Regions from separate parts of the Pseudoalteromonas sp. PAB 2.2 genome, predicted to be linked through region 1. Evidence: predicted binding sites of a transcription regulator. Region 1 holds the regulator's gene; each other region holds the start of a gene.
The links. Region 1 encodes ArgR, which controls arginine synthesis, uptake and breakdown. Its sites were predicted from a motif close to ANTGAATANNTATTCANT; they were not measured.
Positions count from the first base shown of each region.

Region 2: a site for ArgR is predicted at 5,246-5,263, ahead of gltB (glutamate synthase large subunit). Genes of this name have one in related genera too.
Region 3: a site for ArgR is predicted at 3,799-3,816, ahead of argA (amino-acid N-acetyltransferase). Genes of this name have one in related genera too.

Region 1 is NZ_LYPI01000026.1:1,371-11,523, forward strand. Features, by position in the region: gene ispB (octaprenyl diphosphate synthase) at 1-651, shown strand, start outside; gene mdh (malate dehydrogenase) at 750-1,685, opposite strand; gene argR (transcriptional regulator ArgR) at 1,912-2,379, shown strand; gene BWD47_RS19185 (Dyp-type peroxidase) at 2,382-3,281, opposite strand; gene BWD47_RS19190 (ABC transporter ATP-binding protein) at 3,346-4,389, opposite strand; gene BWD47_RS19195 (iron ABC transporter permease) at 4,386-6,020, opposite strand; gene BWD47_RS19200 (Fe(3+) ABC transporter substrate-binding protein) at 6,133-7,137, opposite strand; gene BWD47_RS19205 (tRNA-uridine aminocarboxypropyltransferase) at 8,109-8,798, opposite strand; gene lpdA (dihydrolipoyl dehydrogenase) at 9,085-10,153, opposite strand, start outside.
Region 2 is NZ_LYPI01000020.1:84,353-94,505, forward strand. Features, by position in the region: gene BWD47_RS17305 (FAD-dependent oxidoreductase) at 1-678, opposite strand, end outside; gene gltB (glutamate synthase large subunit) at 688-5,145, opposite strand; gene BWD47_RS17315 (efflux RND transporter periplasmic adaptor subunit) at 5,842-7,095, shown strand; gene BWD47_RS17320 (ABC transporter ATP-binding protein) at 7,117-7,824, shown strand; gene BWD47_RS17325 (ABC transporter permease) at 7,827-9,140, shown strand; gene BWD47_RS17330 (ABC transporter permease) at 9,152-10,153, shown strand, end outside.
Region 3 is NZ_LYPI01000008.1:364,721-374,873, forward strand. Features, by position in the region: gene glnS (glutamine--tRNA ligase) at 1-1,064, opposite strand, end outside; gene BWD47_RS05720 (DUF3083 family protein) at 1,283-2,353, shown strand; gene argA (amino-acid N-acetyltransferase) at 2,397-3,737, opposite strand; gene sucD (succinate--CoA ligase subunit alpha) at 3,921-4,793, opposite strand; gene sucC (ADP-forming succinate--CoA ligase subunit beta) at 4,793-5,959, opposite strand; gene odhB (2-oxoglutarate dehydrogenase complex dihydrolipoyllysine-residue succinyltransferase) at 6,136-7,650, opposite strand; gene BWD47_RS05745 (2-oxoglutarate dehydrogenase E1 component) at 7,654-10,153, opposite strand, start outside.

The DNA of each region.
Region 1 (10,153 bases):
AGTGTGCTCGTGGGTGATTTTATTTACACTCGCTCATTCCAGCTTATGGTTGGGCTTGGCAAAATGCCGATCATGCAAATTTTAGCTGATGCGACCAATGTCATTGCTGAAGGTGAAGTGTTGCAGCTTATGAACTGTAATGACCCTAACACCACCGAACAAAGCTATATGCAGGTTATTTACAGCAAAACCGCCAAGCTTTTCGAAGCCGCAACGGGTCTTGCCGCTATCATTACCGAGCAAGACGAAAAAGTCCTCGACGCATTAAACCTATACGGCATGCATTTAGGAACTGCTTTTCAACTAGTAGATGATGTACTTGATTACAATGCCGATGCACAGCAACTTGGCAAAAACATTGGTGATGACTTAGCTGAAGGTAAACCTACTTTACCGCTTATTTACGCGATACAAAAAGGCACACCAGCGCAAGTAAAACTAGTTCGTGAAGCCATTGAACTAGGCAATGGTATGGATCACTTAGACAGCATTCTAGCGACGCTCGCTGATACCAAAGCCCTTGAGTTTACAATGCAAAAAGCAGAGCAAGAAGCTGATAAAGCCATTGCATGCATTGCTTTTTTACCCGACACGCCATACAAACAAGCGTTAGAAAGCTTAGCGCGGATTGCGGTCGCCCGCGATCACTAAGCGATACTTTATTCGAGCCATTAAAAAAGCCTGCAATTGCAGGCTTTTTTGTTTTAAGCGCTTCAACATGCATGTGAAGCGCTTAGCATCAATCGAGATTAACCGTTGATGAAATCAACACCTTCTTGGATGTCTTTGTTAAGTGTCGCTAGCATGTCGTTCTTAGCTTGCTCTTCGAATGCACTTAACTCACCGTAAGAAAGAATTTCTTCAACACCGTTCTTACCTAAACGTACTGGGTGTGCGAAGTAAGCAGCATCACCATTTTCAACAGCAACGTATGCGTAATCTACCACGTCTTCACCTTGTAAGCCTTTCACTAAAGACATACAAAAACGAGCCGCTGCGGCACCCATTGAAAGTGTTGCTGAACCGCCACCAGCTTTAGCGTTAACAACTTCAGTACCTGCATTTTGGATACGTGGAGTAAGTGCTGCAACTTCTTCATCAGTGAAAGTAACGCCTTCAACTTGTGAAAGAAGTGGCAGAATTGTTGTACCAGAGTGACCACCAATAACAGGGACTTTAACGTCAGTTGCGCTTAAGCCTTTAAGCTCAGCTACAAACGCTTCAGAACGGATCACGTCAAGAGTCGTAATACCGAATACACGGTTAGCATCGTAAGTACCCGCTTTTTTGAATACTTCAGCAACGATTGGCACAGTGCCATTTACTGGGTTAGTGATGATACCTACTAACGCTTTAGGACAGTTTTTAACGATGCCTTCAGCTAATGTTTTGATGATACCTGCGTTTACGTTGAAAAGGTCCGCACGGTCCATGCCCGGCTTACGTGGCATACCCGCTGGAATAAGAACGATATCACAACCTACTAATGCAGCGTCCAAGCTGTCTGCACCAAAGCCTTCAACTTTAACGTCAGTTGGGATGTGAGAAAGATCAACCGCTACACCAGGAACAACAGGGGCAACATCGTATAACGATAATTCAGAACCTGCAGGTAAACTTGTTTTTAATAATAAAGACAATGCTTGGCCGATACCGCCAGCTGCGCCTAAAACAGCAACTTTCATTGGAATTCTCCGTAATTTGAGGTAGGAAATATTTGTGGCCCTAAAGATAATGAAATTAGCGACTAAAAACAAATTTATCCTGCTTATTTCGCGTATAATTTCGACCATAGTTGTAAACTTAGCTGTAACGTGACGGTATTTGGACGACAAATGCAAACAAATACTGCATAACTATGCAGAATTGTGTAGAATTACTTCATATTTGATGAATAAAAGAAACGACAACATGCAACCACAAGACAAACAAGAAGCACTGATCAAAGCGTTTAAATCGTTATTAAAAGAAGAAAACTTTGGCTCACAAGGTGAGATTGTCGAAGCATTAAAAGACCAAGGCTTTGATAATATTAGCCAAAGTAAAGTCTCACGCATGTTGAGTAAATTTGGCGCTGTACGCACACGCAATGCAAAACAAGAGATGGTGTATTGTTTACCTGCCGAAATGGGTGTGCCAACTGCAAAGAGCCCTCTTCGTCAGCTTGTTATCGACATCATGCACAACGAAATGATGATTATTATTCGTACCAGCCCAGGGGCTGCACAGCTGATTGCCCGATTACTGGATTCATTAGGTAAGGCAGACGGTGTACTGGGTACAATTGCAGGCGACGACACTATTTTTATCGCCCCTGCAAAAATTTCTGAAATCGATGTCACGCTAGACCGTGTTAGAACATTATTCGATACAGTTTAACGTTAAAGCTGCTTCAAAAAGTTTACTGACGGGGCGAAAAATGCAGACCCCATGTCGGCTTGTGTAAAATCGAGCCAATGGTCATAACATTCGCCCAGCCCTAATCGGCTTTTGAGTACCTGTTCAAACGCATCACCTTGCGCTGCACACGACACCATTAAAATGCCCTGTTTATGAACGTCACCAAACGGCATGCTTTGATTGAGTATGAGAGGCTGACCCTTTTCATCTTTTAATTCACTTCGTACTGCATGACTCGTTTCAACAGCTGGCATTATTAACGTGTTATCAAGACGTGTACGCCCCATGATTTGCTCTTGCTCAGATAACGACAAATGTTGCCACACGCTTAGGTCATGCACAAAACGCTGCACATGAATATAACTTCCCTGATCTTCAAAATGACCCGGCTTATCAATCAGTGCGGCGCTTCGCTTTTGTCGCCCATGCGGAGTGTCTCCCGCATAAATAAAGCCATTAAAATCACGGCCATCTAAAAAGCGAAAGTTACGAACTTGTTCCACCAGCTCAACATCAGGTGTAAATAATTTAATGATTTGTAGAGCAAAAAGGTGATTTACATCTTCACGATCAGAGCGAATTTGCACAAACAAATCGAATGGCTGCGCACTCATGACGTGCTCACTGTGCGTCACATTTGGAAAGCTTTGTAATTGGCTTGGAATAAACTCTGGCAGTATATGCGGCCAGTACTGCGCACCAAGCGCAACCACACATGACAACATGGCTTCAGAGAATTGGTCTGCAAACTCGTCTTGAATGACGCTTACGCGTTTAAGTTTTTTGCGTAATGACTCATCGTGACCATCATAAACATTAAAAAACAGGTGCAAACCGTGTAAGTTTGCTTCAGCACAAATCCCAGATTGCGCTTGCGCCATAATGAATCCTTAGCTACTCGTTATCAAACATACAGACAAGGAATTCAGGATTATAACGTTCTGTTTAATCTTCGAAAAAATTGACCGTATGTGGCATTATTTTTATTTTTACTGGTTGCTCGACCGCTAGTACACGATCATTTTCGGCAGCAACTTCTAGCTCCTGCCCAGCAATACGTACCTTATACACATAACGCGTACCGATAAAACGTCTGTTGAGTATGGCTTGACTACTTACATCGCCGTGCTCTGCCTCACATAACTTAATATGATGAGGTCGTACATACACCACACCGTGTTGACCTTGATGCTTGCTTTCGGTTAGCGAATGTATGACACCATACGTCGTTTCATATTCAGTTGGCGTTAAGACTTTTGCCGTTAAGTATATGCCCGTACCAAGAAACTCTGCAACCTCCTTTGAGTTAGGTTGGCTAAATAACTGCTCGGGAGTGCCTTGTTGCGCTATTTTTCCACCGTGCATCACCGCAAGCGTATCAGCAAAGGCAAACGCTTCTTCTTTTGAGTGCGTCACAAAAACAGCGGAAACTTGTTGGTCTTTTATAATCCGACGAATATCAGCAATTAGTTCAAAACGCACTTGGGTATCAATGTTCGAAAATGGCTCATCAAGTAGTAATAAACTGGGTTTATATGCCAAAGCTCTCGCTATTGCGACACGTTGTTGCTGCCCACCGGAGAGTTGATGTGGGTATCGTTTTGCACAGCCATCTAGTTTAACCAACCTGAGCATTTCACTCACGCGCTCACGTTTTTGTGCTTTACTCATATTGCTCAAACCAAAGGCAATGTTATCGCTTACTGTTAGATGCGGAAACAAAGCGTAATCTTGAAACATCATGCCGATATTTCGTTTTTCTGGCGCAATAAAGTGATGATTGTCATTGACCACTTGTGAGTCGATACTCATGTATCCTTGCGATGGCTGTAAAATACCTGCAATTGCTTTTAACGTGGTGGTTTTACCACACCCACTGGCGCCTAATAAACAGACTATTTCGTCTTGCTTCACATTTAGAGTAAGCTCACTCAATACCTTAGTGCCATTATATTGGTAGGCTAAGTCTTTAATTATCAAATGACTCATGAGTGATTGTGCTCCATCGAACGATTAACGAAATACAAAGGAATTAGTCCTACTAAAACAATAAACAAGGCCGAAATAGACGCTAACTCTAATTGTTCATCACTGACATACTGAAAAACATGCGTGGCCAAAGTTTCAAAGTTAAATGGACGCAAGAGCAATGCGGCGGGTAGCTCTTTCATACATTCAATAAATACTAATAATCCTGCGGTTAATATACCGCGTTTTAGCAAGGGTAAATGAACTTTATACAGGGTTGTAAAAGGCCCTTTGCCCATTGATTGACTTGCCATATCGAGTGAGGGGCTGATACGTAAGAAACTACTTTCAAGCGCCCCATGCGCAATTGCATAGAAACGCACTATATAAGCAAAAACCATCGCAAATAGAGTACCACTTAATACTAGACCTAACGAAAAACCGTGCGGCTCTAACCATGCATTCAGCAAGTCATCAAGCTGCGTTAAAGGCAGTAAAACGGCGATAGCAAGCACCGTGCCTGGTAGTGCGTACCCTGTACTCGCTAGACGTCCAGGAATAAGGGGGTAACGGTCTTTACTTATGCGTTGATAAAACAGCACACATAAGCTCAGTATAATAGTCGCCAGGCTCACGACGACAGCAACCTTGAGGCTTTGCCATGCATAATTAAAAAATGCACCATTCCACGCATCTTCCGCATACACAATAGCGTACTTCACAAGCACTGCCACGGGTAATAAAAACGCCAGCAGCAAAGTAAGGCCACAGGCTATTGTTGCCCCCCAGGCTGCGCTGCCTTTTAAGCTGTATAACGTCGCACTATTAACACTTGATTGGCGCTCATACACGGCTTGGTTTCTTCGGCTGTAGCGCTCAAGCATCAGGGTTAAGAATAAAATGAGCAGCATAATGCCAGAAATTTTTGCAGCCGCAGTGAGAGAGTAATACCCCAACCAGGTATCGTAAACGGCGGTCGTCAATGTACTCACAGCAAAATAATTCACTGTTGCAAAGTCAGCCATCGCCTCCATGCTAATTAAGGTAATACCCGCCACAATAGCGCCGCGGCCAAGTGGCAAGCTTACTCGTAAGAAGCTTTGCAAAGGGGACAACCCCATTAACTGGCTGGCTTGCACAAGTTTAAATGATTGCTCTCTCAGTGCTGTTTTGAAAATTAAATACAGGTAGGGATACAACACAAGGGCAATCATCACAATTGCTCCTGTTAAGGTACGAATATCGAAAAACCAATAGTCATCCGGCGATTGCCAACCAAACCAATCACGTAGCGCAATTTGTACGGGACCTGCATAATCGAGTAAGTCCGTGTAAACATAAGCAATTAAGTAGGTCGGCATGGCAAGTGGCAGCATGAGCGCCCACTCAAATTGCTTTCGCCCCGGAAACTCACAATACGCAGTCAACCACGCTAATGGCAGCGCGATGAGGCAACTTAAAAGCCCGACTCCAGCAATCAAGAATAGAGTATTGCGGGTGTAATCCCACAACACAGTATCAAACAAGTGCTGAAACACATCAGAGCCTCCTTGCAGAGACTCCACTAATAAAAAGCCAAGAGGTGTTACAAGCAATAACCCGATAAACCAAGCTATTAACTGCCAGCGAGACAACGAAAACTTCACATGCATACGAGGCTGTTATTCCTTCATTAATAACAGGGCGATATAAAACAAAAGCTGTTTAAGCAATGCCGCTTAAACAGCTTTTTCAAATTTTTAAGCTGGAATAACGCTTTGTGCGTTATAAATCAAACTTCACTTCATCAATTAGCTTAAGTGCCACAGGGCGATATTTGCTAATTTCATCAAGCGACAAAGTATCTTCTTTAAATTTGCCCCATGATGCCACCATATCAGATAAAGCAACCCCTTGTTTTACTGGGTACTCCATATTGACTGAGGCATACATATTTTGCGCTTTATTGTCGGTCATATACTCAATCAGTTTCAAGGCATTTTCAGGGTTTTTGGCATATTTCGTCATCACCACCCCCGATACATTAATATGTGAGCCTCGGTTTGTTTGATTAGGGAAGTTAATATGCACCGCTTCAGCCCATGACTTTTGCTGCTCATCCTGCAACATTTTACCAAAGTAATAACTATTACCTAAGGCAATATCACACAGCCCTTCTTTTACCGCTTTAACTTGTGCACGGTCGTTACCTTGTGGTTTACGAGCTAAATTTGATTTTACGCCTTCAAGCCATTCTTTTGTTTTTACTTCACCGTGATGCGCCACCATAGACGCTACTAGGCCTAAGTTATAAGGGTGCTTACCAGGGCGCGTACATAATTTACCTTTATATTTTGGATCGGCTAAGTCTTCATAACTCAGTGTGGGTAACGCGCCAACTCGCTCTTTTGCTGAGTAGACATTGCGCACTCGTTTAGTAAGTGCAATCCACTGCCCTTGTTCATCACGAAAAGTACTGGGGACATTTGCATTAACAATATCACTGTTAATTGATTGCGTTAAACCAAGCTCTTCTAACTGTACAAGCGCACTAAAATTTGACGTCAAAACGAGATCAGCCTTGCTATGCTTACCTTCGCGCTTTACGCGTTCAATCAGGCCCTTTTTAGCAAAAACAACATTGGTTTTTATGCCCGTTTGCTGAGTGAAATCATCTAAAATTGGTTGAATTAAAAAAGGTTGTCGGAATGAATATATATTAACGACATCCGCTGAAAGTGCAGGTGTGCTTAGTAAAGCCGTGAATAAGACTAACGCTGTTTTTTTCATTATTTAACACCTAAATAAAAACAATTCTCAAAATATTTTACCTACACTTAAGGCAAAGTGCACCTGTTAATAGTCATAAAACAATCATGTTAGCTGCCATTTAGGAAGTTACTTGTGAGAGATATCTTACCTACATGGCAGCTATTGAGTAAAAGCAGACAGCAAAAACCACATAAAAACCCATAACAAACTGAAAATAAACAATTTAATTAAAATGACAATAAAATGACCGCTATTTTAAGCACGATTTTGACCTACTCGCGCTTGGCAATTTCTCTATAATTAACTTATCAGCTAAGCATGAAGCTTTATGAGTAGATGGATAGGGAAGCATTACTCATATCAAACCTCGGATAAGGTTCATTAGGATAGTAAGGATATTAGGACAGGCTCAGGAAGAGTAACGCAAGGGAATGACAGCTTATGGACAGCATCAGGATGATGTGAAATGGAATAACAACAGGGTGTTGTTATACAGGAGTTCAAAAAGTGGAATAAAGGACAGGTCGTAAGGACAACGCAAGGGAATTGCTAATAAAGGGATAGCATCACGATGATGCGTAATGGAAAGGTAAAGTATTTACCAGCACGGATGTAAAGGAATGGACAGGATATAGACCCGGAGAGTCTTTATTACACAGAACAACTAAGTACAGTGTAATGGCATGGATTTGCAAAGTTTATGGAGTTGATTAGATTCAATTGCAGGATGCAGAAAATTAAGAAGATTCCGCAAGCGCGACTAGAGATAGTTCGCGCTTTTCTTTTGCATACTACCTACCCGCAATAATACTCAATCATTTTAAAGGATTAAAAGCTGACGTAAACAACGTTAAAAGTTTCTCATTTAATAAAACCTAATCACAAAACTGATACCTTGTTACCAACGCGCTTTTTTACCTCTGACTTTTATTGCCTCAACTTTTATTGCCTCAAAATAGAGCGCTCAATAAATCAAATTGATACAAGAATTACTCTGGGCGACCTTTGTTTCTTTTACCAAGCAAATAGGCATCTCTAAAGTTAATAAAGTGCTCTTCTAGCCTGTTGGTTGCTTCTTCTTCACCGGCAAGTGCCAAAACCATAATAGCAACTTCAGCCGTTCCTAGCTGGTGTTCATGGGGAGCGACACGTAAACGATAATCAGACAACTTTTCAGGCGTGATAGACAGCACGGGTAAGTGATCTAAGTAGGGACTTTTACGGATCATCTTTTTAGCTTCACGCCAAGTGCCATCTAAAAAGATAAAAAGCGGACGCTTGCCTTGTTCAGGTATCACCTCGGTAATCACACGGTTTTCGTCCTCAACATCACTGGCAGGAAAAATAACCATCGGCTGATACTGAGGATCGGCCAATAAACTTAGAAGCGCGGCATCAGGGTTTGTTCGATCCCATTTAAATGCGTGGTTATCGGGAATGATTTCGGCAATTAAGCGCCCTGTATTAGAGGGTTTAAAACTCTCGTTATGATACATCAATAGGCATACAGCGGCTTCACATTCAGCCTGTTGAACACCTTCACAAATGCAGTAGTGTTCTGCTAATAAGCACCGTTCGCAGCGTGTGAGTTTTGCTCCTCGGGCTTTAAATTCTCGGCGAGATTCGCCCAATTGTTTAGCACGAAGTACCAAGACGGAGTTATTTGAGATAGTAGCCACTGTGTTTACCAGAAAATTGAACGGCGCGTATTGTAGCTAAAAATAGCAGGAATAGAAATCAATGCGAGTGGTTAGTGGTTAGTGGTTAGTGGTTAGTGGTTAGTGGTTAGTGGTTAGAAAAAAATAACCCCACATTTTTTATGTGTGTAATCTAACTTCTACTTTATCGGGGTCAGATCAAACTTCTAACTTCTAATCTCTAACTTCTAATCTCTAACGTCTAATCCCTATAAATAACAAAAAACCCAGCCGGAGCTGGGTTTTTAAAACGATTAGTCAAAAGAACTTACTTCTTTTTAACTGCTTTTTTGTTTGGAAGGTCAGTAATTGAACCTTCGAAGATTTCAGCAGCTAGACCGATTGATTCGTTTAGCGTTGGGTGAGCGTGAATAGTTAACGCAAGGTCTTCACCGTCTGCGCCCATTTCAACTGCTAAGCCGATTTCGCCTAGCATCTCACCAGCATTGATACCAACCATAGCACCACCGATAACACGACCAGAGTCTTTATCGAAGATAAGCTTAGTTTGACCTTCAGTACGTGCTGAAGCGATTGCACGACCAGACGCAGCCCATGGGAATACAGCTGTTTCGATGCTTAAACCTTGCTCTTTCGCTTCTTTTTCAGTTACACCAACCCATGCAATTTCTGGATCTGTGTAAGCGATTGAAGGGATACACTTAGGATCGAAGTAGTGCTTCTGACCAGAGATAACTTCTGCCGCAACGTGTGCTTCATGAACCGCTTTGTGCGCAAGCATTGGTTGACCAACGATATCACCGATAGCGAAGATGTGATCAACGTTTGTTTTAAGTTGCTTATCAACATTAATGAAACCACGCTCATCAACGTTAACGCCCGCTTTATCTGCATCAAGTAGTTTACCGTTTGGAGTACGGCCAACAGCAACAAGTACTTTGTCGTAACGTACAGGCTCAGCAGGTGCGTTTTTACCTTCAAATGTTACATATAAACCGTCGTCTTTTGCTTCAACGCCAGTTACTTTAGTAGATAGCATTACGTTAAACTTGTTCTTAACGTATTTTTGGTAAATCTTGATAACGTCTTTATCAGCAGCGGGTACTAATTGATCAGCAAACTCAACAACGTCGATTTCAGAACCCAGTGCACGGTACACCGTACCCATTTCAAGACCGATGATACCACCACCTAGTACAAGTAGTTTCTCAGGAACGTCTTTAAGCTCAAGCGCACCAGTCGAATCAATTACACGGTCATCTTCAGGGATGAAAGGTAGATTTACTGGTTGTGAACCTGCAGCAATAATAGCATTGTCGAATGTGATTGTTGTTGTACCTTCTTCACCTTCAACAGCCAGGGTGTTGCTACCAGTG
Region 2 (10,153 bases), on a different contig from region 1:
ATCTAGTGTAATATCAACACCGACTTCCGTGTTTAGTTTAAACTCAACCCCCATTTCAGTGAAAATTTCACGACGCTTCTGCATCACTTCTTTTTCAAGCTTAAATGAAGGAATACCGAAAGTAAGTAACCCCCCTATCTCAGGGTGACGGTCAAATACCACCGGTTTAACACCATTACGCACTAGAATATCAGCACAACCTAACCCGGCTGGACCTGCACCAATAATCGCCACTTTTTTATCAGACCAAACCACATAAGACATATCTGGTTTCCAGCCCATTTTAAAAGCAGTGTCTGTAATATATTTTTCAATATTACCAATTGTTACAGCACCAAACTCTTCGTCAAGTGTACATGAGCCTTCGCATAAGCGGTCTTGTGGACACACTCGACCGCACACCTCAGGTAAACTATTTGTACGATGTGACAGCTCAGCCGCTTCTAATATACGGCCTGTACGAATTAGCTTTAACCATTGCGGTATATAGTTATGTACTGGGCATTTCCATTCACAATACGGGTTACCACAATCTAAGCAACGGTCCGCTTGTGAATTTACTTGCGTCTCAGAAAACGGCTCGTAAATTTCCACGAATGATTGCTTACGTGCCGAAATCGGTTTTTTACGCGGGTCAACACGTTGTACATCGATAAACTGGTATACATTTTCGCTCATACTACCCCCTTACTGAGCCTGAACACGAAGCTCTGCACTACTGCGTGCTCGGTGTCCGAGTAAACTTTTTACATCACTTGATTTTGGCTTCACCAATTTAAACATCGGAATGTATAAATCAAAGTTCGCTAAAATCTGCTCAGCGCGGTTAGACCCCGTTAGCTCTAAATGCTCTGCAATAAGACCACGAAGATGCTCTTGATGAGACGCTAAATCTTCCAGCGTAACAATTTCAACAAGCTCAGGGTTAATGCGTTTTTCAAAGTCATTGCTTTCATCAAGAATATAAGCAAAACCGCCCGTCATCCCCGCACCAAAGTTAATACCAACTTTGCCAAGGACACACACAACACCGCCTGTCATGTATTCACAGCCGTTATCGCCCACACCTTCTACAACCGCTTGCACACCTGAGTTACGAACAGCAAAACGCTCACCCGCACACCCTGCTGCAAACAATTTGCCGCCAGTAGCACCGTACAAGCACGTATTACCTGCAATGGTTGCTTTGTGGCTTTCAAATGATGATCCCATCGGTGGGCGAATGACAAGTTTGCCCCCTGCCATGCCTTTACCAACATAATCGTTAGCGTCACCCACCAACGTCATTTCTAGGCCTCCAGCATTCCATACACCAAACGACTGACCTGCAGTGCCGTGTAACTCTATAGATATAGGATCGGCAGCCATACCTTGGTTACCGTGCTTAGATGCAATGTATCCTGATAGCATCGCCCCCACAGAGCGGTCTGTATTACACACGCGGCTCACTAATGAAATACCCGATTTTTCATCAATCGCTTGCTTGGCTTTATCAAGCAAGGTTTCATTAAGCTGACCTAAATAGTGCGAACTGTTTGGCGCACTGCAATACAAGGTTTCACCGGTTGGGTTGTTCGGCACAGCCACAACTGACGATAAATCAATTTTCTTTTGCTTCGGCGTTTTGCCTTCAATCGCCTCAAGTAAATCTAAGCGACCAATTAAATCGGTTAAATGGGTTACCCCTAAGCTTGCCATGATTAGACGCGCTTCTTGTGCAATAAACTTAAAGTAGTTCATCGCCATTTCTGGTAAGCCATGGTAGTGCTTCTGACGAAGTGTATCGTCCTGCGTTGCTACACCGGTCGCACAGTTATTTAAATGACATATACGCAAGTATTTACAACCCAATGCCACCATAGGACCCGTACCAAAGCCAAAGCTTTCAGCACCTAAAATAGCGGCTTTAATAATATCGAGACCGGTTTTCAAACCACCATCCGTTTGTAATCGAATACGGTGGCGTAAGCCATTTTCAACCAAAGCTTGTTGTGTCTCAGCTAGGCCCAACTCCCAAGGACTGCCTGCATATTTAACAGAAGTAAGCGGGCTTGCACCTGTACCACCGTCATAACCCGCAATCGTAATGAGGTCTGCATAGGCTTTTGCTACACCCGTTGCAATCGTACCGACACCGGGTTCAGACACTAATTTCACTGAAATTAGAGCTTCAGGATTCACTTGTTTCAAATCAAAAATTAGCTGGGCTAAATCTTCAATAGAGTAAATATCATGATGCGGTGGCGGTGAAATCAACGTTACACCCGGTACTGAGTAACGCAGTTTAGCGATATAAGGCGTTACTTTTTCACCCGGTAACTGACCTCCTTCACCGGGCTTTGCACCTTGTGCTACTTTAATTTGAATCACATCAGCACTGCGTAAATAATGCGGTGTTACACCAAATCGGCCTGAGGCGACCTGTTTAATACGTGAATTTTTCTCGGTGCCATAGCGAAGTTTATCTTCACCCCCTTCACCTGAGTTAGAACACCCACCTAAGCGGTTCATGGCAATAGCCAATGCTTCATGTGCTTCAGGTGATAGTGCACCAATACTCATTGCCGCCGAGTCAAAACGCTTATACAGCTCTGTTGCTGGTTCAACATCATCGATACTGATTCCGGCATCAGGAATTTTAAGCGCCAACATGTCACGTAAATTTGTGATTGGGCGGTTATTAACTAAATCAGCGTAAGCAACGTAATCACTGTACTCACCCGAGCGCACTGCTTTTTGCAGAGTTTGGATCACATCAGGGTTGTAAGCATGATATTCACCACCGTGAACATACTTTAATAAACCACCATGGCTTAATAACTTGCGCTTACTAAATGCGAGCTTATGAAGCTTACGTTGATCATCATCAAAGTCAGTAAAACACGCACCTTTAATACGGCTTGCTACACCATTGAAACAGGTTTCAATAACCGCTTCTGACAAACCAACCGCTTCAAACAGCATCGAGCAACGATATGAGGCAACTGTACTGATCCCCATTTTCGACATGATTTTGTAAAGGCCTTTGTTGATCGCATTACGATACGCCAACGTGACTTCACAATAGCTCTTGTTAATAATCTTTTTATCGCTCATTGCAACCAGCGATTCATAGGCCAAATAAGGGTAAATCGCCGTCGCACCAAAGCCTAATAACACAGCAAATTGATGAGCATCTCGCACGCTACCTGATTCAATAATGATGTTTGATTCACAACGTAAGTTATTATCAACTAATCGTTTTTGAATTGAGCCTACCGCCATTGCAGCAGGAATGGGTAGGTGCGTTTCACTAAAGTTACGGTCACTCAAGACTAACATCACACACCCTGATGCGGCTTTTTCTTGCGCTTCGTCACAAATACGTGTGATCGCTTTTTCAAGGCCTTCTTCGGCTGTGTAAGTAATATCAATTTTGCAGTAGCTGTAATGCGCTTGGTCAGCACTTAACAGCTGTTTCATGTCTGCGTACATCAATATCGGTGTTTCAAATTGCAGACGTTTCGCATGACCCGTGGTTTCATTGAACACGTTTTGCTCACTACCAATACACGTGGCAAGTGACATAACATGATTCTCACGCAAAGGATCAATCGGTGGATTGGTTACTTGTGCAAACTTTTGACGGAAGTAATCAAATAATGAACGGTGCCCTTCAGACAGCACGGCAAATGGGGTGTCATCACCCATTGAGCCCGTTGCTTCTTGACCGTTTTCGCCCATGACACGAACAACACTGTCGAGTTCTTCGTTAGTAAAGCCAAACATTTTTTGATATTTCAGCAGTGTTTCGTCATCAAACGAGCGATTACCTGCATCTTTTTCAGCCAGTTTTTCGAACGGAGTCAAACGCTTAACGTTAGCTTCTAGCCACGCTTTATACGGGTGACGTGATTTAAGATCTTGGTCAATTTCGTCAGAGTGCCAAATTTTACCTTGGTGAGTATCAATTACTAATAATTCACCCGGACCAACTCGTCCTTTTTCAACCACTTCGTCTGGCGCGTAATCCCAAATACCCACCTCAGAAGCAAGCGTAATAAATCCATCTTGCGTAATGACATAACGCGCTGGACGAAGGCCATTTCGATCAAGGTTACAGGCCGCAAAACGACCATCAGACATAACAATACCAGCAGGGCCATCCCATGGTTCCATATGCATAGAGTTAAAGTCGTAGAAAGCACGTAAATCGTCATCCATGGCTCGGTTTTTCTGCCATGCAGGCGGAACAAGCATACGCATCGCACGGAATAAATCCATACCACCCGCTAAGAACAATTCAAGCATGTTATCTAAGCTTGATGAATCAGAGCCACTTTCGTTGACAAATGGGGCTGCTGATTGCAAATCAGGGATCAGTGGAGATGCAAATTTATAAGCACGGGCACGTGCCCACTGGCGGTTACCTTGGATGGTATTAATTTCGCCGTTATGCGCTAAATAGCGGAACGGCTGCGCCAATGGCCAACGAGGTTGTGTATTGGTAGAAAAACGCTGATGAAATACACAAATCGCACTCGTCATGCGCATGTCAGCTAAATCGAGGTAAAAGTTCGGTAAATCCACAGGCATCATCAAGCCTTTGTAAACCGTTACCAAGCCAGACAAGCTCGCAATATAGAAATGCTCATCATTTTCTAGACGCTTTTCTGCACGGCGACGCGCAACATACAAACGACGCTCTAAATCTTTTGGACGCCAGCCCTCAGGTGCGCTGACAAAAATTTGTTCAAAGCCAGGTAGTTGTTTTTTTGCAATTGGCCCTAAACAAGATGCGTCTGTCGGAACGACTCGCCATCCTTGAATATTTAAGGTTTCTTTTTCGAGCTCTTCACTCAAAACATCTTTAGCAGTCTGTGCAAGCACGGGATCGGCATTTAAAAACACCATGCCGACTGCGTAGTTCTTCCCTAAATGCCAATCGTGTTCACTGGCAATTGCACGAAAGAAACTATCGGGTTTTTGCATTAATAAACCACAGCCATCACCTGTTTTACCATCAGCAGAAATACCACCACGGTGTTCCATGCGATCTAGGCCTGTGATTGCGGTTCGAATCAAGCGATGACTCGCCTGACCATTGACCTGGGCGATTAAGCCAAAGCCACAATTATCTTTTTCTAATTTTGAGTCGTATAACATAGACCCCTCCCCTTGCTACAACGACTAGCGGTTCAGTCTTTTGTGACAGTGCTAGCAGACGAACAAAACTATCGCCAAATAAACCATGAGTCAATAGAGTTTTGAATACATATTCATATTTATGAATATTTCTCACTTGAGGACGCACTTTAAAGTCTATGCTATTTTTTTACATTTAGACGCTATTTAACCATTATTTTTTTATGACACTGGTGTCAATTTTAACAGTTTGTAAAAAACCATCCTGAAAACGGATAGTTTACGTTAACGTAAACTGACAATTCATTTTGCATAAATATTCAAATCATGCATAGTAATGCAGTTATTTTGCGCTCTCTCAGCTGTTAGCTGCTTAAATATTTACCAATACATTAAGCTTAGTTACAAATAGCACTTTTTAGCAGCCGACCTTAGTCTTACTTACCTTTAGGTGTTTACCTCTGCGTCAACCAATGCACTTTAAAAAGTGTCCGCTACGGACACTTTTTCTGTCCGCGGACAGAATAAAAACCTCAAATAAAAATAAAAACATTAAAAATCAGTAAGTTAAATATTGGCACACTATTGGTATAGATAGGTCATTATCGAATTAGAGGATCGAAACATGTTCACTATGAGTTTGTTTATGACATCACCACTTACCATGATTGCCATTGGCTTCATGATTATATTTTTTGAGAATCGTAAGGAAGTATGATGATTAAAGATACCAGTGCCCAAGATATAACCGTGGCTAAAAAAAGAAACATTAAAAAACCACTGTTGTTCACTGTGAGTGTTCTTATTGTGAGTGCCCTTGGCTTTCAAGCACTCTTTGCGAGCAACGATGGGAGTGTGTCTGTTGATAAAGCCAGCTTACAAATAAGTGAAGTGGCTCAGCAAACCTTAATTAGAGATGTGGCAGCAAGCGGGAAAATTGTCGCGGCTAATGCACCTAAAGTTTACAGCCCCGAGCGCGGCTTTGTCGATCTTAACGTAAAGGCTGGCGACAGTGTTGAAGTAAACGAAATTATTGCTGTGGTTAAAAGCCCAGAGCTTACCAATGAATTAAAACAACAACAATCTGTGTTGGCGCGTTTAGATGGTGAATTACAACGAAAGCAACTTGAAGCACGTAGACAAAAATTAAGCTTAACAAAAGCACTTGATTTGGCACAGGTAGAGCTAAATGCCGCTGATAGAGAAAACCGCCGTGCGCAATTATCTATCGAGAAGCACCTTATAAGTCAGATCGATTTAGAAAAAGCCGTAGACGATTTAGCCCGCGCGAAACTCTCCTTCAAGCATGCAGAACAAGAAGTCAGCCTTGCTAAAGACACACTGGCATTCGAGCTAAAAGCTGCAGAGCGAGACCTTGCTCGTCAACAACTCATTGTGGATGACTTATTACGCCAAGTTAATGAGTTAACAATTAAAGCCAGCGTCAGTGGCATTGTCGGTAATTTACTCGTGCAACCTAAAGAAGCGGTTACACAAAGCCAACCATTAATGACACTGGTTGACTTAAGTAATTTTGAAGCACAGTTGCAAGTACCTGAAAGCTATGCCAATGAGCTAGGCCTTGGCATGCAAGTAGAATTAACTCTCGGTGCCCGCCAAGTCATGGGGACATTATCAGCAATCTCGCCGGAGGTGAATAACCGTGAAGTCACAACACGTGTTCGCTTCGATAAAGAAATTACCGGCATCCGCCAAAATCAACGTTTAACCGCACGCATTCTTTTGGAGAACCGCGACAATGTTTTACAAGTTAAACGTGGTGCGTTTTTACAACAAGGCGGTACCCGCGCCTATAAAGTAGACGGCGACATGGCCTATTTAATCGATATAAAAACAGGTGCTAGCAGTATCAATGCCGTTGAACTGTTAGAAGGGGTAAAACCAGGCGACAAGCTAATCATCTCTAACTACGACCGTTATAAACAAGCACCGACTCTCGTATTACGCTAACAGCAACAAGGAATAATTATTATGCTTACAATGAACAACATCAGCAAAGTGTATCAAACAGACATGGTACAAACTCATGCATTACGTGATTTCAATCTCCATGTAGAAGAAGGTGAATTTATTGCTGTTACTGGCCCGAGTGGTTCAGGCAAAACGACCTTTTTAAATATTGCCGGTATGCTAGAACCGTTTTCAGAAGGCCAGTATCTTTTAGATGGTATTGATGTAGGTGGTCTAAACGATAATCAGCGTGCTGATTTACGGAACCAAAAAATAGGCTTTATCTTCCAGGGGTTTAATCTGATACCTGATTTAAATCTATACGAAAATATTGAAGTACCTCTGCGATATCGAGGAATTAAAGCTGCTGAGCGTAAACGTCGTATTGAACAATGTTTAGAGCAAGTAGGTTTAGCGTCACGTGCTAAGCATTTACCGCAACAACTTTCAGGTGGGCAACAGCAACGCGTGGCCATTGCCAGAGCACTTGCGGGTGAACCCCGTTTTTTACTTGCCGATGAGCCAACGGGTAATCTAGACAGCTTAATGGCGCGCCAAGTAATGGAATTGCTCGAACAAATTAATCGTGATGGCGCCACCATTGTCATGGTTACTCACGACCCTGAACTTGCCCGAAGAGCCCCGCGAAATATCCAAGTGGTGGACGGTCAACTTGCCGATTTCACGCTTTACCAAGGCACGCAAAACCTCAAAGCGGCAGGAGTATAGTCATGTTCCTTCATTATCTAGATTTAAGTTGGCGAAGCTTTAAGCGCACGCCCTTAGTGAGTTTTTTAATGGTATTAGCGATTGCCATTGGCATTGGTGTAACGATGACGAGCTTGTCGGTGTATCACATGATGTCTGCCGATCCGATCCCGCAAAAGAGTAGCCAACTATACAGTGTGCAATTGCAAATAATGGACGAGGGTTCAACTTGGTGGACAAAAGATAATTTACCAATGCAATTAACCTATCAAGACGCGGTTAATTTAAATAAGGCAGAAGCCGGAGGTAAGCGCGTCACGATGGTGCGCACTGGGTTTTCTGTTTATTTAGACTCCGATACCGTAAAACCATTTATTGGTCAGGCGCGTTTAACAACCCCCGACTTCTTCGACATGTTTAACTTATCATTTTTATACGGTGGCGTGTGGAGTCAGCAACAAGAAGCAACTGCTGCACCTGTAGTCGTTATCAGTAAAAAGCTCAACGACAAACTATTTGCAGGAGAAAACTCTGTTGGCAAAATTATCTACCTTGATGATGCAAGCTATGAAGTGGTTGGGGTTATGGATGACTGGAATATTACGACCAAATATTACGATTTAAATAACGGCGCATTTAATAAAACCGAGCAACTCTACCTGCCTTTTAGCTTATTAAAAGCACGTGAGCTTGAAAACTGGGGCAATACAAACGGCTGGAAGCACGAAAAAACCAATACGTTTAACGACAAGCTTAATTCTGAATTAGTTTGGCTGCAATTTTGGGTCGAACTAAAAACACCCGCAGAAAAGCAAGCGTATGAAGATTTCTTAATGGCTTATATGCAAGAACAGCAAAAGCGTGGTCGCTTTAACCGCGAAAAGCTTGAAGCGAAATTGCGTGATGTAAACGAGTGGATGGAATACAACAATGTAGTAAGTGAAGATAACGAAATTCTCGTTGGCCTAAGCTTTATGTTTTTAGCGGTATGTTTGGCAAATATTCTAGGCTTATTACTGGCTAAATTTCTTCGCCGTGCGCCAGAGGTTGGCGTACGCAGAGCTTTAGGCGCAAGCAAACGCCAAATTTTCTTTCAACACATTGTCGAAGTGGCCATGCTCGGATTTTTAGGTGGTATTTTCGGGGTTATTTTAGCCCAAGTGGGACTTTTAGGTGTGCGCCAAAGCTACAGCTACTATCAAAGCTTAGCCACCATGGATTTAACCATGTTACTTAGCGCCCCTGTAATAGCAATTAGTACCTGTGTAATCGCAGGTCTTTACCCTGCGTGGCTGGTGTGTAAAACCAACCCTGCTATTTACCTTAAGAGCCAATAAGGAACTGTGCTATGTTAGAAATTAAACCTATATTTCATGCCTTATGCCGCTCAAAGGTTGGGGCTATTCTGTTACTAATTCAAATTGCCATTACCACAGCAATCGTCAGTAACGCCGCGTTTATTATTCAAGATAGAATTAGCTATTTAAGCCAAGAAACAGGCTACCCAGAACAAGATATTTTTATTTTCAATGTGATGATGTTCGGACAAGACACCTCGCCAAGCCAACAATACGAGCTTGATGAAGCTATGTTACGTCAAATTCCTGGGGTGGTTGATGCTGCTTACTCTAGTACCACACCTCTTTCGGGCAGTGGTTCATCATCTGACTTTAGTTTAAAACCGGCGCCACAAGAGAGTAAATCGGCACGTAGCTCATATATGTTTATCGACGAACACGGCATTAACACGTACGGTGTTAACTTAATTGCTGGGCGTAATTACAGCGAAGACGAAGTGATCGTAACAGAGAATTACGATGAGCTTTCGAAGGTCATCGTGGTGAGTAAAAGTCTATCTGATGAGCTTTTCCCTGATGGTAATGGCTTAGGTCAATCTATTTACTTTGGTGATATTCCTTTAAAAATTATTGGTATTGTCGATGTAATGAAAGGCCCATGGCTTAAAGATAGTCGCCCAGATAATGTGGCATTAATTCCGTTCATTAAAGCAGGTAGCAATGCACGCTTTGTCGTAAGAACAGAGCCTGGGCAACGCCAGTCTGTAATGAACCGTGTTGAAGAAGCCATGCTTAAAAACTACAACAAACGCGTTATCTCGCGCATTCGCGGCCTTGATGAAGACAAAGAGCAGTACATGGCTGAAGACACGCTTATGATGCGTATGTTAATTGTTTTAATCACAATTCTAGTGTTGGTCACTGCGCTGGGTATCTTTGGTCTTACACTCTTTAATATTAGTAAACGCACGAAACAAATTGGGACTCGCCGTGCTCTTGGAGCAAGAAAGTCCGCCATTATTAGCTACTTTTTAGTCGAAAATGCCATGATT
Region 3 (10,153 bases), on a different contig from region 1:
TCTAGAACCACTTTAACAGGGTCAAGTACAGCCATAGCACGTGGTGCATGTTCATTTAAATCTTCACGAATACACGCTTCCAACATGCCCATTTCAACCATGTTTTCTTGCTTAGTAATACCAATGCGTGAACAGAACTCACGTACTGAAGCTGGTGTATAACCACGACGACGTAAACCAGCAATCGTTGGCATACGTGGGTCATCCCAGCCTTCAACATGGCCATTAACCACTAAGTCATTTAATTTACGCTTAGACATAATGGTGTATTCAAGATTTAAACGTGAAAACTCGATTTGCTGTGGATGGCATTCTAGGCTGATGTTATCAAGCACCCAGTCATAGAGACGTCGGTTATCTTGGAATTCAAGCGTACATAAAGAATGTGTAATACCTTCAAGCGCATCAGAAATACAATGTGTAAAGTCATACATTGGGTAAATGCACCACTTATCACCTGTTTGGTGATGGTGAGCAAAACGTACACGGTACAAAATAGGATCGCGTAATACAATAAACGAGCTTGCCATATCAATTTTAGCACGCAGTACACACTCGCCTTCTTTAAACTCACCGTTACGCATTTTTTCGAATAAGGCTAAGTTCTCTTCAACAGGTGTATCACGATAAGGGCTATTTTTTCCTGGCTCTTTTAGCGTACCACGGTACTCACGTGCTTGGTCTGCTGACAAGAAACACACATACGCAAGCCCTTTTTCGATAAGTTCAACGGCATAGCCATAAAGTGCATCAAAGTAGTTTGATGAATATTTAATTTCACCATCCCATTGAAAACCGAGCCACTGCACATCTTCTTTAATAGAGTTTACGTAGTTGATATCTTCTTTTTCTGGGTTTGTATCATCAAAACGTAAGTTGCAAAGGCCATTGTAATCCTGGGCAATACCAAAATTTAAGCATATAGACTTTGCATGACCAATGTGTAAAAAACCATTTGGTTCTGGTGGAAAACGTGTATGCGTAGTCGCGTGTTTACCGCTTGCGAGATCTTCGTCGATACGCGTTCTTATAAAGTTACTTGGGCGATTCTCAATTTCCGCCATAGGAGCATAATCCTCTGAATATTGCATGGTGACAAAACTACTGCATTATTACAAAAAGAAGCGCTAACATACAGTAGTTGATGTGTGTTTATCGAAGATAATAATGCGATTGTTAAAACCCTACGGTCAAATCGGTAAAAAAGTTGTTCTAACGCAATAAAATGATCATTGACTGACGATATAGTGCCGATAGTTTCACTATTTAATAAGGAAAAGAGATGGCTTCACTCAATCAACACCGAGTCTATATTCCTAGCTCTGCACGTGCAAACCAGTATGTGTTAGTTGAATTTAAACCCAATGATGAGTTTTTTGCCCAGTTTACGAACATTAGCTGCGGTTACAAGCGTCTTGCAAGGGAATTATTTGCGCTGTGCGATGAGTATGAACTTCATAACGTACATCTCATTGCGAATGATAAACTACCTGTCGTACGCTACCATGATGAGGCGTACAGTTTAGAAACAACAAAACAAATATTATTTTTCTATAATCCACAATACCACGAAGCACACAATGTATTTGCTAATGGCGAAGAAAGATGCAAAAAAATTCGCTTATTATTCTTAGCAACCGGTGACGATATTCGTGCAAATGCGGCACAGTTCCACCATAAAGTGCAACGGGTAATCAATACATTACAAGACAAGCTTTTAAGCAACCAACCCCCGCTTAAGATTAGAGATCATCAACACTTAACCTATGACTTATTTGCCAAAGCCAAAGGCCACAAAGAAAGCTATGGCTATAAGTTGCGAAGTTTATATCCGCGTTATCAATCGCGCCAATGCCATTTGCCAAGCGATCACAGCGAAATGACCTATGCAGGCTTTTCAATTCCTGTCACACGCGCAATTAAGACACAATTTCAGCATATGCTAAATGAAGAAAACTACAGTCAGTTTTATCACTATATTTTTGATGCGTTTAAACGTGCCTGTGATAAGCGTCAACTTAACTTAGCTGCCTTTATCGCAAATGGCACACGCCCGATTGTGCGTAATAGTAATATTGACAATGCACAGAGCAATAGCGAGTTACAAAAACTGACTTTCGACTGCACCAGCGAGCAAGTACAAATACAGCAATTTTGGAATGCGGATACGTTGGTCGATGTGCTGCACTTTGTTATTGCAGCAGCAGAAAAAGATAAACACGATATCGGTTACGGCCGATTTATGAACCAAGTACAAAGTGCCATTAATGAGGTGACAGACGAACTTGCGTTTAATCCAACACGCCAAGACTTACGCGTGCGCTTTTATCAGCATATTAACTATCAATATTAAACAGGTTTTACGTGGGTGACAGCGATGTGTCACCCCTTTTACCTTAACGATTTTTTGGTAATTTAGATAAGTCTAAGCGTAATACCTTTGAGCGTCGCTGGTAGTTATACAACGACTTTTTCTTTGCGGGCAGTTCATCGACCGTCACCAATTCAAAACCTTGTTCAATAAACCAATGAATACTGCGCGTTGTTAACGCAAATAAACCATGATAACCACACCGTTTGGCTTTATTAATTATAAAACGTAATAAATTACTGCCTCGGTCTGCATCACGATATTGAGGGTGAACAGCAAGACTTGCAAATTCACCAACCTGCTCTTCATCAAATGGGTAAAGGGCAGCGCACGCGATAATAAGTCCATCACGCTCAATCACTGTGAATTGCTCAATTTCTATCTCTAATTGCTCTCTTGAGCGACGCACTAAATAGCCCTGCTCTTCAAGTGGTCTAATTAAGTTTAAGATACCGGTTATATCACTGATCGTTGCACTACGAAGTTGTTCAGAACTTTGCGGCGCAATCTGGGTCCCAATACCATCCAAAGAGAAGAGCTCTTGCAATAAGGCACCATCTTCTTTGTAGCTGACAAGGTGACACCGATGCACCCCGCCCCGACATGCATCAATAGCAGCTTGCAAAAAGACAGGGGCGCTCAAACATGAAGGTGTATGAGTGCGATAGTGCTCTAACACTCGCTCGGCTTCGTTTGGCATTAATTCTGCTATCGCTTCGCCATTTTCATCTAAAATACCTGCATCTTGGCTAAAGCCTAGCATTTTGTCTGCTCTGAGCTTTAAAGCAACTTGAGTCGCAATTTCTTCTGCGGTTAAATTAAAGCTCTCACCCGTCACTGAGGCAGCAATCGGACCTAGGAGCACAATACTATTGTTATTGAGTTGGTGGCGTATTCCCTCAACATCAATTCGCCTAACCCGCCCCGAGTGGTGGTAATCAACCCCTTCATCAACGCCTAAAGGCTGCGCTATAACAAAATTACCACTGACTACATTTAAAAATGAGCCCGACATGGGGGTGCTACTTAATGACGTGGATAAACGTGCGGTGATGTCAAATTGCATTGCTCCGGCCACTTTTTTAATCACTTCAAAAGTGGTGTTATCGGTAACACGGATCTCGTTATGAAAATGACTAGTTATGCCAACCTCATTCAAAGCGGCATTAAATTGTGGCCGTGCGCCAAACACCAAAACAATCTTAATACCTAAGCTTGTTAATAGAGCAACATCATTAATAATACTTCGACAGCCTGGCTGGTCTATCGCCTCACCACCCAGCATTACAACGAAAGTCTTGCCTCTATGGGCATTTACATAAGGAGTCGACTGACGAAATCCGTCTACTAATTCTGTAGTACGCACGTGCTAATTACCTTTTAAATTCAAGCGTTTTTTATTAAAACGGAAACAGAGGAATTAGTGTAAGGAATTTTTATTCATAAATAAAGAATTTTTATTCTTTATTTATGAATAAAAATTGACAGTGAATTAAGTAATAAAAAAGGCCCGCATAAGCGAGCCTCTTTTTAAGAGATTAAAGACCGATTACCAGCCTGTTTTCTCTTTAAGTGCAGCACCGATGTCAGCTAGTGAACGTACTGTTTTAACGCCAGCAGCTTCTAATGCAGCAAATTTCTCATCAGCAGTACCTTTACCGCCTGCGATGATTGCACCCGCGTGACCCATACGCTTACCTGGAGGCGCAGTTACACCCGCAATGTAAGAAACAACAGGCTTAGTTACGTTGTGCTTGATGTATTCAGCAGCTTCTTCTTCTGCTGTACCACCGATTTCACCGATCATAACGATTGCTTCAGTTTGCTCGTCTTTTTCGAACATTTCTAAAACGTCGATGAAGTTAGTGCCAGGGATTGGGTCGCCACCGATACCAACACATGTTGATTGGCCGAAACCAGCATCAGTAGTTTGCTTAACCGCTTCGTAAGTAAGTGTACCAGAACGTGATACGATACCTACTTTACCAGGCTTGTGGATGTGACCAGGCATGATACCGATCTTAGTTTCACCCGGAGTAATAACACCTGGGCAGTTAGGACCGATCATGCGAACACCAGTTTGCTCAAGCTTAACTTTAACGTCAACCATGTCTAGTGTTGGGATACCTTCAGTGATACAAACGATAAGCTCGATGCCAGCATCGATAGCTTCTAAGATTGCATCTTTACAGAAAGGTGCTGGTACGTAGATTACTGATGCAGTTGCGCCAGTTGCTTCTACAGCGTCACGTACTGTGTTGAATACTGGAAGACCAAGGTGCGTTTGACCGCCTTTACCTGGGCTAACACCACCAACCATTTGTGTACCATACTCAAGCGCTTGCTCAGAGTGGAAAGTACCTTGGCCACCAGTGAAACCTTGACAGATAACTTTTGTATCTTTATTGATTAATACAGACATTATTTGCCCTCCGCAGCAGCAACAACTTTTTCAGCTGCGTCTGTTAGTGATTCAGCAGCGATGATGTTAAGGTCAGAATTAGCAAGTACTTCACGACCTAGTTCAGCGTTAGTACCTTCTAAACGTACTACTACTGGTACGTTTACGCCTACTTCTTTAACTGCACCAATGATACCTTCTGCGATCATGTCACAACGAACGATACCACCGAAGATGTTAACTAAAACAGCTTTTACGTTGTCGTCTGAAAGGATGATCTTGAATGCTTCAGATACACGCTCTTTCGTCGCGCCGCCACCAACATCTAGGAAGTTAGCTGGCTTGCCACCGTGTAGGTTTACGATGTCCATCGTACCCATCGCTAGGCCTGCACCGTTAACCATACAACCCACGTTACCGTCTAGTGCAACGTAGTTAAGCTCGAAGCTTGCAGCGTGAGCTTCACGTGCATCTTCTTGAGATGGATCGTGCATTTCACGGATTTTAGGTTGACGGTAAAGCGCGTTACCATCTACACCGATTTTGCCATCTAGACAGTGAAGGTTGCCTTCGTCTGTGATAACAAGCGGGTTGATTTCTAATAATGCGAAATCGAAATCGTTGAACATGTTCGCAAGACCCATGAAGATCTTAACAAACTGTTTCATTTGCGTTGGGTTTAAACCTAGTTTGAAGCCTAATTCACGAGCTTGATACGCTTGAGGACCTACAAGTGGATCGATTTCAGCTTTGTGGATTAGCTCTGGCGTTTCTTCAGCAACAGTCTCGATTTCAACACCACCTTCAGTAGATGCCATGAAAACAACTTTACGAGAAGCACGATCTACTACAGCGCCTAGGTATAATTCGTTAGCGATGTCAGTGCAGCTCTCAACAAGGATCTTAGCTACTGGCTGACCATTTTCGTCTGTTTGGTAAGTAACTAAGTTTTTACCTAACCAGTTCGCAGCGAACTCTTTAACTTCGTCGATTGTTTTAACTAGCTTAACACCGCCAGCTTTACCACGGCCACCTGCGTGAACCTGTGTTTTAACAACCCACATATCACCGCCAATTTTCTCAGCAGCTGCTGCAGCTTCTTCAGGTGTATCGCAAGCGTAACCGTGAGAAACTGGTAAACCATATTCGGCAAAAAGTTGTTTTGCCTGATACTCATGCAAATTCATGATGCTTTATCCAATTTTTTATACTAAAAGAGCTGAATATTTATGCAAATAAACAGCTATCCCAAATTGCGCACCTAGTATAAATCCCAAGGCTCAACATGAAAACCCCAGTTAGACCAAAGGCGCAAAAAAAAAGCTGTGAACGCAGTCCACAGCTTACATTTTATACAACTAGATTAAACATCTAGTAATAAACGTGTTGGATCTTCTAGTAACTCTTTAATTGTCACTAAGAAACCAACAGATTCTTTACCATCAATTTGACGGTGATCGTACGATAACGCTAAATACATCATTGGTAAGATTTCAACTTTACCATTTACAGCCATTGGACGATCTTGGATTTTGTGCATACCTAAGATTGATGACTGAGGTAAGTTGATAATCGGTGTAGAAAGTAACGAACCGAATACACCACCATTAGTGATAGTGAAGTTACCACCTGTCATATCATCAAGTGTTAATTTGCCGTCACGACCTTTAAGCGCTAATTCACGGATACCTTTTTCAATTTCTGCAACTGATAACTTGTCACAATCTTTAAGTACTGGTGTAACTAGGCCACGTGGTGTTGATACCGCGATGCTGATATCGAAGTAGTTGTGATAAACAATATCATCACCATCGATTGATGCATTCACTTCAGGGAAACGTTTAAGCGCTTCTGTTACTGCTTTCACATAGAAAGACATGAAACCTAAACGAATACCATGACGTTTTTCGAATACTTCTTGATACTGCTTACGAAGGTCCATGATAGGTTTCATGTTTACTTCGTTGAATGTTGTTAACATTGCAGTTGAGTTTTTCGCTTCAAGAAGGCGATTTGCAATAGTCTTACGTAAACGCGTCATTGGAACACGTTTTTGAGTACGGTCACCCATAGGTGCAGCAGGTGCTGCCGCTTCTGCTTTAGGTGCAGCCGCAGGCGCTTTTAAGAATGTATCAACGTCTTCTTTCGTTACGCGACCATTTTTACCCGTGCCCTTGATTTTTGATGCATCAAGGCCCTTTTCAGCGATTAGACGACGCACTGACGGTGTTAATACGTCTGAGCTATCGCTTGAATCGCTTGCTTGTGCCGCTTCTTCTTTTTTCGATTCTGCTTTAGCAGGTGCTGCACCCGCTTTAACAGTACCAATCACTTGTTCGCCAAGCACTGTTTCGCCTTCTGCGTGGATGTGCTCGCCCATGATACCGTCTTCTTGAGCAACAACTTCAAGAACAACTTTATCAGTTTCGATGTCAACTAGGTTTTGGTCGCGCGTTACCGCTTCACCTGGTTGAACATGCCAAGTAGCAATTGTCGCGTCTGCGACTGATTCTGGAAGTACAGGTACTTTAATGTCCACTTCTTTACCTTCTGATGCTGGTGCTGATTGCGCCGCTGGCGCGTCTTCTGATTTTGCTGGTGCTGATTCTTTAGCAGAATCGTCACTTGCTGGTGCAGCATCTGCATCACCAAGTAAACCAATTACTTGTTCACCAAGTACGGTTGCACCTTCTTCTTGTGAAATTTCAGTAATGACACCGTCGTTTGGTGCAACTACTTCTAAAACAACTTTATCTGTTTCAATATCAACTAAGTTTTGGTCACGGCTTACTTTGTCGCCAACACTTACGTGCCATGTTGCTACGGTAGCATCAGCAACCGACTCAGGAAGTACAGGAACTTTAATTTCTGTGCTCATTGCTTATCCTTTATTTTCAATAGTAAGCGCATCTGCAACGAGCGCTTGTTGTTCTTTAGTATGCACTGACATGTAACCACATGCTGGCGATGCTGATGCTTTACGGCCAGCATATTTTAATTTAGCGCCTTGTGGAATTGCATCGACAAAGTGGTGTTGAGAACAATACCAAGCACCTTGGTTTTGTGGCTCTTCTTGACACCAAACGAAGTCTTTAACGTGTTGATAACGCTGCATGATTGCATCCATCTCATCGTGTGGGAATGGATAAAGTTGTTCAACACGAACAATTGCAACATTATTAAGCTCTTGCTTACGACGCTCTTGAAGTAGTTCGTAGTAAACTTTACCGCTACAGAAAACAACGCGTTCAACTTTCTCTGCTGGGATGTCATCAATCTCGTCAATCATATTATAGAACACACCTTCCGATAACTCTTCCAGTGTTGATGTTGCTAATGGGTGACGTAATAATGACTTCGGTGTCATAACAATCAAAGGACGACGCAGTGGACGAACTGATTGACGACGTAGCATTGCGTAAACTTGCGCAGGTGTTGATGGCACACACACTTGCATGTTGTGATCAGCACACAGTTGTAAGAAACGCTCTAAACGGGCTGAACTATGCTCAGGACCTTGACCTTCATAGCCATGCGGTAACAAACACGTTAGACCACATAAACGGCCCCACTTTTGCTCGCCTGAACTTAAGAACTGGTCAAATACAACTTGAGCGCCGTTCGCAAAGTCACCAAATTGGGCTTCCCACATGACTAATGATGTAGGTTCTGCAGTCGCATAACCATATTCAAACGCAAGCACCGCTTCTTCAGATAACACTGAATCGTATACTTCAAATGCACCTTGCTTTTCGCTGATGTTTTGCAACGGTAAGTAAGTTGATGCATCTTGTTGATTATGAACAACAGCATGACGATGGAAGAATGTACCACGGCCTGAGTCTTGACCCGTTAAACGGATATCAGTACCTGCATCAACAAGTGTTGCATAAGCCAGTGTTTCTGCCATACCCCAATCAAGTGCTTTTTCACCTGATGCCATTAGTTTACGGTCGTCGTAGATTTTCTTAACACGAGACTGTGCTTTATGACCTTCTGGGTAACTTGCCACTTTCTCGCCAAGTTCTTTAAGTTTCTCTACCGACACTTTAGCGTCGTATTCTACATCCCAATCGTGACCAACGAACTTAGCCCAATCAGATGAATGAGATGTTTCAGGTTGAATTTCTTCAACAACGCACGAGCCACGGTCTAAGCCATTACGGTAATCATCTGCGAGTACTTTAATTTCGTCTTCAGTGAATGAACCTTCAGCCACAAGCTGATCAGCATAGATTAAACGAGGTACAGGGTGTTTTTTGATTTTTTGGTACATAAGTGGTTGAGTCGCATTAGGCTCATCCGCTTCGTTATGACCATGACGGCGATAACAGACCAAATCAATAACAACATCACGTTTAAACTGATTTCTGAAATCAAGCGCAATTTGTGTTACGAATGCAACGGCTTCTGGATCATCAGAGTTAACGTGGAAAATAGGTGCCTGAACCATCTTCGCAATATCTGTACAGTATGGTGTAGAACGCACATCAGCCTGTTTAGACGTTGTAAAACCAACTTGGTTGTTAACAACAATACGGATACTACCACCACAACTAAATGCATTAGTTTGTGATAGGTTAAATGTTTCTTGTACAACACCTTGACCTGCAATCGCAGAGTCACCATGAATTGTAATAGGCAGTGCTTTAATACCTGACTTATCACCTAAGCGGTCAAGACGCGCACGAACCGAACCCATCACTACCGGGTTTACGATTTCTAGGTGAGACGGGTTAAATGCAAGTGCCATGTGCACATTGCCACCCTTAGTCGCAAAGTCAGATGAATAACCCATGTGATATTTAACGTCACCTGAGCTTAATGTATCTTTATGTTTACCAGCGAACTCATCAAACAAATCTGATGGGTTTTTACCTAAAACGTTCACTAGTACGTTCAGACGACCGCGGTGAGCCATACCAATAACAGCTTCTTTTTGTCCGCTTTCACCTGCACGATGAATCAGTTCTTTAAGCATTGGTACTAACGCATCACCACCTTCAAGTGAGAAACGTTTTGCACCAGGGAACTTAGCCCCTAAATATTTTTCAAGACCATCCGCTGCTGTTAACCCTTTAAGGATGCGCAGCTTTTCTTCTTTAGAAAAAGTTGGACGTGATTGCACTGATTCCAAACGCTGTTGTAACCAACGCTTTTCTTCAGTCGATGTGATATGCATATACTCAGCACCAACAGAACCACAGTACGTGGTTTTAAGTGCTTGGTATAACTCACCTAAAGGCATGGTTTCGCGACCGACTGCAAACGAACCCACATTGAATTCACGGTCAAAATCAGCTTCAGATAAATCGTGGTACTCTAATTCAAGATCGCGAACACGTTCGCGTTGCCAGATACCTAATGGATCTAGGTTGGCA